One region of the Solibacillus daqui genome, then DNA from elsewhere that is predicted to be linked to it. Evidence: riboswitches for the same ligand, from Rfam matches in the RefSeq annotation. Region 1 holds a riboswitch; the other holds the start of a gene.
What was found. Region 1 has a riboswitch for lysine ahead of O7776_RS01230 (amino acid permease). Riboswitches for the same ligand answer to the same signal wherever they lie in the genome.
Positions count from the first base shown of each region.

Region 2: another riboswitch for lysine. It lies ahead of O7776_RS09855 (transporter substrate-binding domain-containing protein); the one in region 1 lies ahead of O7776_RS01230 (amino acid permease).

Region 1 covers NZ_CP114887.1:244,958-250,891, forward strand. The annotation lists gene O7776_RS01215 (nitric oxide synthase oxygenase) at 1-697, shown strand, start outside; gene O7776_RS01220 (restriction endonuclease) at 770-1,324, opposite strand; gene O7776_RS01225 (CynX/NimT family MFS transporter) at 1,387-2,586, opposite strand; lysine riboswitch at 2,743-2,924, shown strand; gene O7776_RS01230 (amino acid permease) at 3,047-4,504, shown strand; gene O7776_RS01235 (HD domain-containing protein) at 4,631-5,182, shown strand; gene O7776_RS01240 (RNA 2'-phosphotransferase) at 5,199-5,879, shown strand.
Region 2 covers NZ_CP114887.1:2,039,900-2,045,833, forward strand. The annotation lists gene odhB (2-oxoglutarate dehydrogenase complex dihydrolipoyllysine-residue succinyltransferase) at 1-832, shown strand, start outside; gene O7776_RS09845 (hypothetical protein) at 1,070-1,294, opposite strand; gene O7776_RS09850 (DUF7010 family protein) at 1,433-1,978, opposite strand; lysine riboswitch at 2,735-2,920, shown strand; gene O7776_RS09855 (transporter substrate-binding domain-containing protein) at 3,035-3,865, shown strand; gene O7776_RS09860 (amino acid ABC transporter permease) at 3,975-4,721, shown strand; gene O7776_RS09865 (amino acid ABC transporter ATP-binding protein) at 4,723-5,457, shown strand; gene O7776_RS09870 (DUF6501 family protein) at 5,761-5,934, shown strand, end outside.

The DNA of each region.
Region 1 (5,934 bases):
GCTTATTCGTTATGCGGGCTATGAAACGGAAGTAGGCATTATTGGTGATTCGGATTCACTCGATTTTACGAAAGTTTGCGAACAACTGGGCTGGCATGGGGAACGTACAAATTATGATGTACTACCACTTGTTATTCAAGTAGATGATAGTGTGCCGCAAGTTTTTGAAATTCCGAAAGAAGCTTTACTAGAAGTAACTATTACGCATCCTGATTATGATTTTAGTCAGCTGAACATGCAGTGGTATGCGGTTCCAATTATTTCGAACATGCGCTTTAACATTGCGGGTGTGGATTATCAGGCTGCACCATTTAACGGCTGGTACATGGGCACGGAAATCGGCGCACGTAATTTAGCAGATGATTACCGGTATAATTTTTTGCCGGATGTAGCACTAGTAATGGGGCTAGATACATCACGAAATGCATCATTATGGAAAGACCGCGCGTTAGTGGAACTCAATTTAGCGGTGCTCCATTCCTATAAACAAGCAGGAGTCAGTATTGTCGACCACCACACAGCCGCGCAGCAGTTCTTACTATTCCAACAGCAAGAACAGGAAAGTGAACGTGAAGTTACTGGTAACTGGGTATGGCTTGTGCCACCATTATCGCCTGCAACAACATCGATTTATCATCAACCAATCGACAACACATTAAAAAAACCAAATTATTTGTATCAAACACAGCCTTATTAAAAGAAGTCAGTGCAAAAAAAATGCACTGACTTCTTTTTTCATAAGGTTTTATAATAAACAATTTGAGCTGAGTTACTTTTTATTTAAGATTAATTGAATCAATTCTTCTCGATCGATTAAATATACATCGTTAATGTCTGCCAATTTTTCGGCTTGCTTAGTGAAGTGGGAGTTTGTAACAACCCAAGCTTCTGTTGCGTCGTACATTTTGACTGCACCGATAATTTCTTGTACAGCTTTCACACCAACAGTGCTTGAATAACGCTTTGCTTGTACTGCAATGATGTCATTACCATCTTTTAAAATCAAGTCTGCCCCATAATCACCACTTGTAGCGGTATAGTTCACTTTAAAGCCGCGACGTTTAAATAATTCCCCTAAAAAATATTCAAAGTTTTCACCGCTCATTTGGTCAACTTCCCGAATCCCTGATTTGCGAAGCTTGGCGGTTTTACGAGATTTGGCCCAAATTTTAAACCCAATATATAGCACGAAATAGCAAGCAATTCCATAACCTATACCTTCTAACGTGTTACTAAAATGCCAGCCAGCATATCCAGCGAGCGCAATGGGCATAAGCCGGAAAATGGGTATGCGCTTTTTATTTCGTCTTCTTTTTTTACGCAATGCAATTGTACTCCTTTAATTTACTTACGTTTAGTATAACATAAAAGGGTACATACGTTTGGTTATATGGTACGATTTTTTGCGCTTGTAAAGGAAGCAATAAATAATAGCAACGATGCCAGAACAAATAGCGCGAGCGGCACAAACCAACTATCCGTAACGTCGTGAACAAATCCAAATAACACTGGACCAATAGCCGCGACTAAATAGCCAAAACTTTGTGCAAAACCTGATAACTCGGCTGCTTCAAAGGCGGTATTAGTCCGCAGTGTAAACAGCATAAGTACAAGACCGAAAGAAGCACCACCTGCAAAGCCTAAGAAAATCATCCATACGACTGCAAGGCTTGTCCATTCGAATAATAGCCCACTAAAACCGATGAGGTAGCAAATTGTAAAGAAGACGACAATCGGACGTTGCGATTTCATTTTCTCTGCGATAATTGGAATAATGAATGTCATCGGAATTTGTGAAAACTGCATGATCGATACCATCCAACCAGCCGATGTCGCGTCTAAGCCCTGGCTAATAAATATTTCCGGAATCCATGCCGCACAACAGTAAAATATAAATGATTGAAAGCCCATCGCTACAGCAATTGCCCAAGCGAGTGGTTGTTGCCACATTTTTTTCTGCACAGTTTGTTCGGAAGGGGTGTGCATTTCTACTTTGGCATTACGTAAAAGCGGTAGCCAAATGATAAGTGTTAGTAACCCTAAAATAATGGAAAAGCTAAGGGCAATTTGCCAGCCAGCAGACTGAGCAATCGGAAAGCTTATTCCAGCCGCAATACCTGATGACATATTCATCGACACCGTATAAATACCGGTTAATAATCCAATATGTAATGGGAATTTTAATTTAAAATAACTCGGAATCAGTACATTACCAAAGGCAATTGCTACGCCAATTAATATTGTACCGAGTACGAGCAGTGACGTTACGCCAATCGAACGTAAAATAACGCCAGTACACAATAAAATTACCGAATAAAATAGTGTCCACTCCATGCCAAATTTTCGTGCAATACGCGGTGCAAATGGTGACACAACAGCAAAGGCTAATAGTGGAATCGTCGTTAGAAAGCCTGCTAGTACATTTGAAATTCCGAGTCCATCACGGATAAATGAGGTAATCGGACCAACAACAGTAATCGGTGCTCGTAATGTCGTTGCGAATAAAAAAATGGCGATTATAAAAAATAATAAAGCCTTGTTTGATAGTATTTTTTTGCTTTGATAATCTGCTTGTTCGGAATCCATAATCTAGCTCCTTCTTTAAATAATTTATATTATAACAACATATAACGTAAGGGTTAATTCTCTGAAAAATAAGAAAAATACTAATTCGTTGCGATCAAATAGTTGTTATGATAGACTATAAGTCGTTATTAAATTTAATAGATATACCTCATGAAAAAGTGAGGTAGAGGTCGCGACCATTATAATTAGTATAGCTGAGATTGAGGAGAATCGGTGAAGCTTTATGAAAGGAATGGTTGCCGAAGTGTTGTTTTTCTTCTTAAAAACAATGCTGGGGCTGTTTCCGATAAGGAACAGAACTGTCACATGTGTCGCGCATGTGTTGAGCTATCTTTCAAGTTTTGAGGTTTATAAAAGCCGTCACATAACTTGTGGCGGCTTTTCTTTTTATAAAAAAATCTAGAGTCGGTTTATTCGAGCCATAATAAATCGAAGGAAAACTAAATAAGGAGATTTTTTCATGAGTGAAGTTAAAATAGATCAGCTTGGCAAAAAAAATGAGCTGAAACGTAGTTTAAAAAGTCGTCATATTACAATGATTTCGCTAGGCGGAACAATCGGTACGGGGCTGTTTTTAGCTTCAGGTGGCGCAATTGCGCAAGCAGGTCCAGGTGGTGCGTTGCTAGCTTACGCATTAATCGGGATTATGGTGTACTTCTTAATGACATCACTAGGGGAGATGGCAGCATTCATGCCAACTTCAGGATCATTTAGTACGTACGCAACAAAATTCGTCGATCCGGCGTTAGGCTTTGCACTAGGCTGGAATTATTGGTACAACTGGGCAATTACGATTGCAGCTGAAATCGCAGCCGTTTCATTAATTATGAAATATTGGTTCCCAGATAGTTCATCATTAACATGGACAATATTATTTATCGTTGTCGTATTAACGTTTAACGTCTTATCCGTAAAAGCATACGGCGAGGCAGAATATTGGTTTGCGATGATTAAGGTTGTAACGGTTATTATTTTCATCATTGTCAGCTTCTTAATGATTTTCGGTCTATTAGGAGGAAATGATCCGGTAGGTTTCAAAAACTTCTTTGAAGGCGACGCACCGTTTAACGGCGGCTTCCTTGCAATGTTCGGTATTTTCTTAGCAGCAGGATTTAGCTTCCAAGGAACAGAAATGCTAGGAGTTACGGCTGGTGAAACAGATGATCCAGCAAAAAACATTCCAAAGGCAGTACGTTCAGTGTTCTGGCGTATTCTATTGTTCTACATTTTCGCCATTGGTGCGATTGGTTTATTAATTCCATATACGGATACACGTTTATTATCAGAAGATATTGCGACAAGTCCATTTACATTAGTATTTGAAAACCTAGGTGTCGCATTTGCAGCATCCGTGATGAACGCGATTATTTTAACAGCGATGCTTTCTGCTGGTAACTCGGGGTTATATGCAGCGAGTCGTATGTTATTCCAATTATCGGTTGATGGTAAAGCGCCTAAAATATTCCAAAAAGTAAATACGCGCGGTGTGCCAATTTATGCATTACTTGCAACATTAGCAGTAGGCTGTCTATCATTCTTAGCTTCATTCTTCGGGGATGGCGTTGTCTACATTTGGCTATTAAACGCTTCAGGTATGTCTGGCTTCATTGCTTGGTTAGGGATTGCAATTAGTCATTACCGTTTCCGTCGCGCATATGTCGCACAAGGCAATTCATTAAGCGATTTACCGTACGTATCGAAATTTTTCCCATTCGGTCCGCTATTCGCGTTCGCACTTTGTTTGATTGTCGTATTAGGTCAAAACTATATGGCATTTACAGGTGATACGATTGACTGGTACGGTGTCATTGTTTCGTATATTGGCTTACCATTATTCGCGTTATTGTGGTTAGGCTATAAAGTAAAATATAAAACGAAAATCGTGCCGTTAGATCAGTGTGATTTAACGCATAAATAAATCTAAAAGAAATCTCTTAACGGAGGTTTCTTTTTTTATTGAAATCTTTGAATGTTTTTACATTTAGTCACATAAAATTCTAAATGAAGATATTGGTAATGCTATAATAAAGGAGGGGGAGCTAATATGAATTTAGTAGACAAAGCAACACAATTTATTGCACTAAAATATGATGGGCAACGACGTACAGCCATGCAAATTCCGTATGTGACCCATTTATTTGGGGTAGCCCGAATGTTAAAAAACAATGGTTATCGTGATATTGTAGTTACAGCAGGGTTGTTACATGATATTCTAGAAGATAATTTAGCAAGTGATGCTGAATTAATCGAGCTTTTTGGTTCAGAGGTGCTAGAACTTGTAAAGGCAACTACCGAAATGTCAAAAAGCTATACATGGCAAACCCGTAAAGAATATGTAATAGCAACAATAAAAGATAAATCACCTGACGAGTTAGCGATTTTATTGGCAGAAAAAATACAGAATGTGAAATCTATTTTTGCAGAGTTAGAGCAATTTGGAGAAGGCCTATGGGAGAACTTCAATGCGCCAAAAGAGCGGCAAGAATGGTATTATAGAAGTATTATTAAACAAGTTGAAACCTACCATCCGAATGCGCTACTACTACCACAATTACAGCAAGCGGTAGATAAGCTATTCGTGAAGGTTGCTTATTAAGGAAGTGAAGAGACGGATGCCTATTTCAGTGGGGTTTTATAAAAAAATTTATCAATGGTTGATGGATGCACAAGGGCAAACGGTGAAGTTTAGACCCTTTTTAACAAAGGGCAATCCTTATAAATCACGCATTTTTTTAGTAAGTGCAAATGCAGTACCTCAGTTTCATGTAGAGGATGATGGTGAAAAGATCTTTGCAGAAGCCCTTATTAATCGTGCGTATTTAGAGGGTGAATATTTAGATGAACTAAAGTTAGCGCCGCGTGAATTTCAAGGTTCATTGCAATTTGAAGCTTGGCTAGAAAAACTTGGCGAATCGCTTATATATACGGCATTAAATGCGTATCAGTTAGATACACTTGATGATGCAAAGTGGGCAAAGCAAGAGGATATTGAAAATTATACTCGCGGTGAAGAAATATTCCATGAAGTATTAGAAGAATTTCAACCTGAGATTTTGATTTTACAAGGTACGACAGCGTTTAACCAATTCAAAAAGCAATTTGCTGAAAACCTTGTCATTTATAATCCAGCGATTACGAAAGTCCAGTTATTAGAAGAAGCTGGCCCATTTGCAGAAATGCATTTTGCGAGTGGTAAAAAGATGCTTGTGTTTGTTACACGAAGCATGAGCTACTTTGGACAAGACAGTGAGAAGTTTAAAAAGTTTAAAGAAAACTTAATAAAAATACTATGAATATACGCAAAAACCGAACATTAATATTCCAAAAACCGTATTTTTTATCAAATTT
Region 2 (5,934 bases), 1.8 Mb from region 1:
CTCTCCAGTAGATCCACAAGGTCGTGTACGTGTACAAGATGTTGCAGCTCACGGTACAGCTCCAGTTGCACAAGCAGCAGCACCAGTAGCAGCTACAGCGGGTCCAATGATCTTCACTCCAGCTGGTGAAACTGACCGCGTAACAGTTGAGAAAATGTCTCGTCGTCGTCAAACAATTGCAAAACGTTTATTAGAAGTTAAACAATCAACTGCAATGTTAACTACATTTAACGAAATCGACATGACGAACATCATGGCATTACGTAAACGTAAACAAGATCAATTCGTGAAAGCAAACGACATCAAATTAGGTTTCATGTCATTCTTCACTAAAGCTGTAGTTGCAGCACTTAAAAAATATCCATACGTTAACGCTCAAATCAATGGTGATGAAATTCACTTAAACAACTTCTTCGATATCGGTATCGCGGTATCAACGGAAGAAGGTTTAGTAGTACCAGTAGTTCGTGATGCTAACGCTAAGAACTTCGCTGAAATCGAGAAAAACATTGCTGAATTAGCAGGTAAAGCTCGCGATAAAAAATTAGGCTTAAACGACATGGCTGGTGGATCATTCACTATCACAAACGGTGGTGTATTCGGTTCATTAATGTCTACGCCAATCATGAACGGTACACAAGCTGGTATTTTAGGAATGCACTCAATCGTTAACCGCCCTGTAGCTGTAAACGGTGAAGTACAAATCCGTCCAATGATGTACGTGGCATTATCTTATGACCACCGTATTATCGATGGTAAAGATTCTGTAGGCTTCTTAAAAACAGTTAAAGAAATGATCGAAAACCCAGAAGATTTATTATTAAACTCATAATTAACTCCGAACCCCACAAACGCTGTAATATAAGTGTTTGTGGGGTTTTTTTGTTTAGATGGAAAATTAGGACGACGATGATTATACAGTGTCATATCTAATTTGGTGGCATTACAAATTATCGACGAAAAGCAAACTATGGGAAATGAAAAAGCTAGTTAATCGACATAAGAAAAAAATGTGAAGTAAGTGGAATAAGACGTGAGCAAAAAATCCCTCTATAAAAGAGGGTTGGTATTAATATAGTCGTCGGTGGTCCTGGCAAGGTGGAAATCCATTTATATCCTGAATCATTTGAAAATCATATTGCTTCAAGGCGAATTGTGCTTGATATAAATATTCAATGACAAGAAGTTTTCCATTGGATGCACCACATAATACCCCAGAAGTTCCTTGGCCATTTATTAATGAAATACCAACAGGTTGACCAATTAAATAACCAATTTTTTGATGCCAAGGCATCGTCATCACCCCTTTAAATACATAATATTATCTATGTATTTAGCAAGTGCCTGTCTGACTTTAGAAAATAAGATTAATGCACAATATGTAAAATAGATATCGTATTATCTATAAAAAAAATCACCTAATAATAGGTGATTAAACAAGATTGACTTTAAGTTCTCTTTTAATTAAAAGCACTCCAATTCCATACACAATAGATATTGCTAAAGGTACAAGAGTGTAAGCATGTTCAACAAAGAAGCTTCCTAAGATTAGAGCAGAAAAACAGGTTCCTAAAGTAACAAATAAGTAAGCTTTACTTTTATAAATCCATATATAAGGTAAAAAATGAGAGCCTGCAAGCAAACCAATTGTGAATGGAAGGTATTCAGGTATGTTCATGTACACAATGATAAATACAGGAATATAAAAAGCTTGAGGAGCTGCGACTATTCCTCCTAAAGTGCCTAAAGGATTGTTAGTAGCGTTTAAATTTACGCCTAAAATTTTACTGATGAAAAAGCCAAGAGGAAAAATGACACCTAAGCCAAATATCCAAATTAAATGTACAATTTCTATTGGGAAAACAAAGTACATTAGCATGAAAATTATAAATACGACAGATCCAGATAGCAAAATTGGGAATCCTTTTTTTGCTTCAAAAATAATTTCTTGTTGTAAATTATCAAGTGTTTTACTCATATACTCATCACCTTTCGAAAAATTAGTAGATTGTCTAAATAATATAACTAATATTACCATATATAAATGATTGATGGTAATTATTGTATTGTATTTTTTCGAAGGTTAAGAGGAATTTGCAATAGAAGGGATATTTATGATGCATATAACTAATATATTTGCCTGATTCATTTTGCAGAATATTTAGAAAATATTGCGCGGGAAATAAGTATAGAAATTTCAAAATATTCTGTACGGACAATAAAGTTCGATTTATTAAAGATACCTACGACTGAACCGTAATGTGTACTTTATGTAAAAGACATTTAATAAAAGAATAGGCAAGATGATAAAGCGGCAGTCCGTATTTTCCATGCAGTAGCTTTTTTTTATGGATAAAAAAAGAATATGAATTTCACATAAAAATCTTTTTCGATAGGAAATCGAAGTCGAACAATCATTGAATTCGATTCACGTAAAGCCTCGCAACAATGAGTGTCAGCGCTTATTTTCGTATGACATTAGTATTGCCCATAGTCAACACGCGATAATTTCGACTTTTGGCGTAATGCAATCGGGACATTTTTTTAAGTAGAGAAGCATAATGTATTAGAAGTAATATCGATTTCAAATGTAAGTGTTCATGAGCGCCGTTTATTTAGTTGGAAAAATTGCGTATTCTTAGAAAATCGTTAACTATCTGAAAATTGCTTATTGACGGATATATAACATTAATGTAATATAAACATATCAATTTCATATCAAAACCTCACAAACTCGTGAGGTAGAGGCGCGATATTTATTAGTTTTTTATGGAGCCATTGAGCTGGCTAAGAAGTTTGAAAGAAGGAAATGTCGCCGAAGTGTTGTTAACGCTCGAATTAATAATGCTGGGTCTGCAGTGAATAATTGCAGAACTGTCTCAATCATCATCCCGGATGATTGAGTTGTGCTATCTCAAAAAGGGAATGTAGAGGATTTGGGCTAACTGTACACGTATAACGACCTAAAGACTTCTTTTAGGTCGTTTTTAGTATCTGTAAAACCCAAAAATTATAAAAAAAGGAGAGATTTGCTATGAAAAAGAAATTATTAATTTGCCTAACAGCGATGATGACAATGCTAGTATTAGCAGCTTGTGGATCAGGTGATGAAAAAACAGGCGAATCAGGTAAAAAGGTTTTAAAAGTTGGGATGGAGGCAGCATATGCACCATTCAACTGGTCACAAAAAGATGATTCAAACGGCGGCGTAGCAATTAAAGACTCTAAAGAATATGCAGCAGGTTATGATGTAGAATTCGCGAAAAAAATCGCGGAAGGTTTAGATATGGAATTACAAATTGTTAAAACAGACTGGGACGGTTTAATCCCTTCTTTACAATCAGGTGCTATTGATGTTGTAATCGCAGGTATGTCACCAACAGCTGAGCGTAAAGATACAATTGATTTCTCAGAAAACTATTATACAAGTGATTATGTAATCGTTGTAAAAGCAGATGGGCCATATGCAAACGCTACAACATTATCAGACTTCTCAGGTGCAAAAATTACAGGTCAGCAAGCTACAACACACTATGATGTAATTGACCAAATTCCTGGCGTAAATAAACAAGTGGCAGGTACTGACTTTGGTGCAATGCGCGTACAATTACAATCAGGTGCAATTGATGCCTATGTATCAGAGCGTCCTGAAGGGATTTCTGCTGAGATGGCACTTAAAAACATTAAATACATCGTACCAGAGCCAAACTTCGAAGCTGACCCATCTACAACAGCTGTAGCAGTAGGTCTAAAAAAAGGCTCAGATTTAACAGAACAAATCAACAAAGTTTTAGCTGAAATTTCGGAAGAAGAGCGTCAAAAGATTATGGAAGACGCTATTGCAAACCAACCAGCAGCCGAATAAGCTGCTAAACAAATAGGTTGTCTTGCCGGCAAACGAGCGAGACAGCCTTTTGTGATTTTTAGGTTAAATTTTATCATTTAAAGTGTGAAAGTATAAGGAGGACAAGACGATGCTATTTTTAGAGTCCGTATGGAGCTTGTTTACAAACAACTGGGATCTTTTCCTACGTGGTGCATGGACAGCGTTATTATTAGCAATAATCGGTACAATTTGTGGTACGTTGATCGGCTTTTTCATCGGCATTATGCATACAATTCCACATCGTAAACGCAGTGCAAAAACAGTTATTATAAAAATCTTTAACTTTATTTTGACAGCGTATGTAGAAATTTTCCGTGGAACGCCAATGATGGTTCAAGCAATGGTAGTATTCTATGGTTTAGTATATTTAGGTGTTGATATTGACCGATTCTTAGCAGCGTCAATTGTAATTAGTTTAAACACAGGTGCCTATATGGCGGAGTATGTGCGCGGTGGGATTGTGTCGATCGACAAGGGGCAATTCGAAGCAGCACAAGCAATTGGTATGAATCACTTACAAACAATGATTTACATCGTAATTCCACAAGTTGCGCGAAATATTTTACCGGCAACAGGGAACCAATTCGTAATGAATATTAAAGATTCCTCTGTATTAAGTGTTATCTCGGTTGTAGAGCTATTCTTCACAGCAAACTCAGTAGCCGGCAGTAACTACCGCTATATTGAATCATTTTTCATCGCAACGGTGCTTTACTTCATTATGACGTTTGCTGTAACACGTATTTTACTAATGTTCGAAAAGAAAATGGACGGTCCAGAGAGCTACAAAGTGGAGCTTATTACTGGGAACAAGCTAGAAAAGGATGGTGAATAACATGTCAGTTGTTATTGATATTCAACATTTGAACAAAAAATTTGGTACACACGAAGTATTAAAAGATGTGAACTTCCAAGTAAACAAAGGTGAGGTAGTAACGTTAATTGGTTCATCAGGTTCTGGTAAATCAACACTTTTACGCTGCATTAACTTACTAGAAACACCTACTGCTGGTTCGATTATTTACAATGGTGAAAACATCTTAAATGAAGGCCACAATATCGAAAATTACCGTACACATTTAGGCATGGTATTCCAGCAATTTAACTTATTTAATAACTTAGATGTATTAAACAACTGCATGGTTGGCCAAATGAAAGTGTTAAAGCGTTCAAGGGAACAAGCGGAACAAAATGCGATGAAATATCTTGAATTAGTGGGTATGGCTACTTATAAAAACGCCAAGCCAAAGCATTTATCTGGTGGACAGAAGCAGCGTGTTGCAATCGCTCGTGCACTTGCAATGGATCCAGATGTAATGCTGTTCGACGAGCCAACTTCAGCGCTTGACCCAGAAATGGTAGGGGAGGTATTAAAAGTAATGCGTCATTTAGCAGATCAGGGGAACACAATGTTAATTGTAACGCATGAAATGGAATTCGCAAAAGAAGTTTCAGACCGAATTGTCTTCATGGATAAAGGTGTAATTGTTGAAGAAGGTCATCCATATGACGTACTTGTAAACCCGCAGCATGACCGTACAAAAGAATTCTTAAAACGAACATTACGATAAATTATATCTTGCTATCTTGCAAATATATTAATATAAATAAGCTCGCAAAATTGCGAGCTTATTTTCGTGAGTTATATTCGCTTATAAGTATAAATACAATTGCAAAGGCAATCGCAATGGCGAAAAACCACATCGGAACGCTACCAAATGCCATTTAATATCCACCTCTCGCTTGTGAGTGTAACACGGAGCATGGCGCCAAATCAAACTTCCACAAGTAAAATTTGACTCTAGACTTTCATCTAGTATGAAAATCGTATAAAATAAGAAAGAATTCATTTACGTAAAAGTGAGGTTATTTTAATGTTACATTTAAAATGGAAAGATGCACCTACAATCCGCACAGTAAAATGTGTCCACACGAATGCATCAAAATATTTAGTATCAAATGTATTAACAGTTGGTAAAGAGTATGAAGTGAAAAACGAAACAGAAGAGTTCGTATTCGTCATCGATAACACAGGCGAAGTAGGCGGC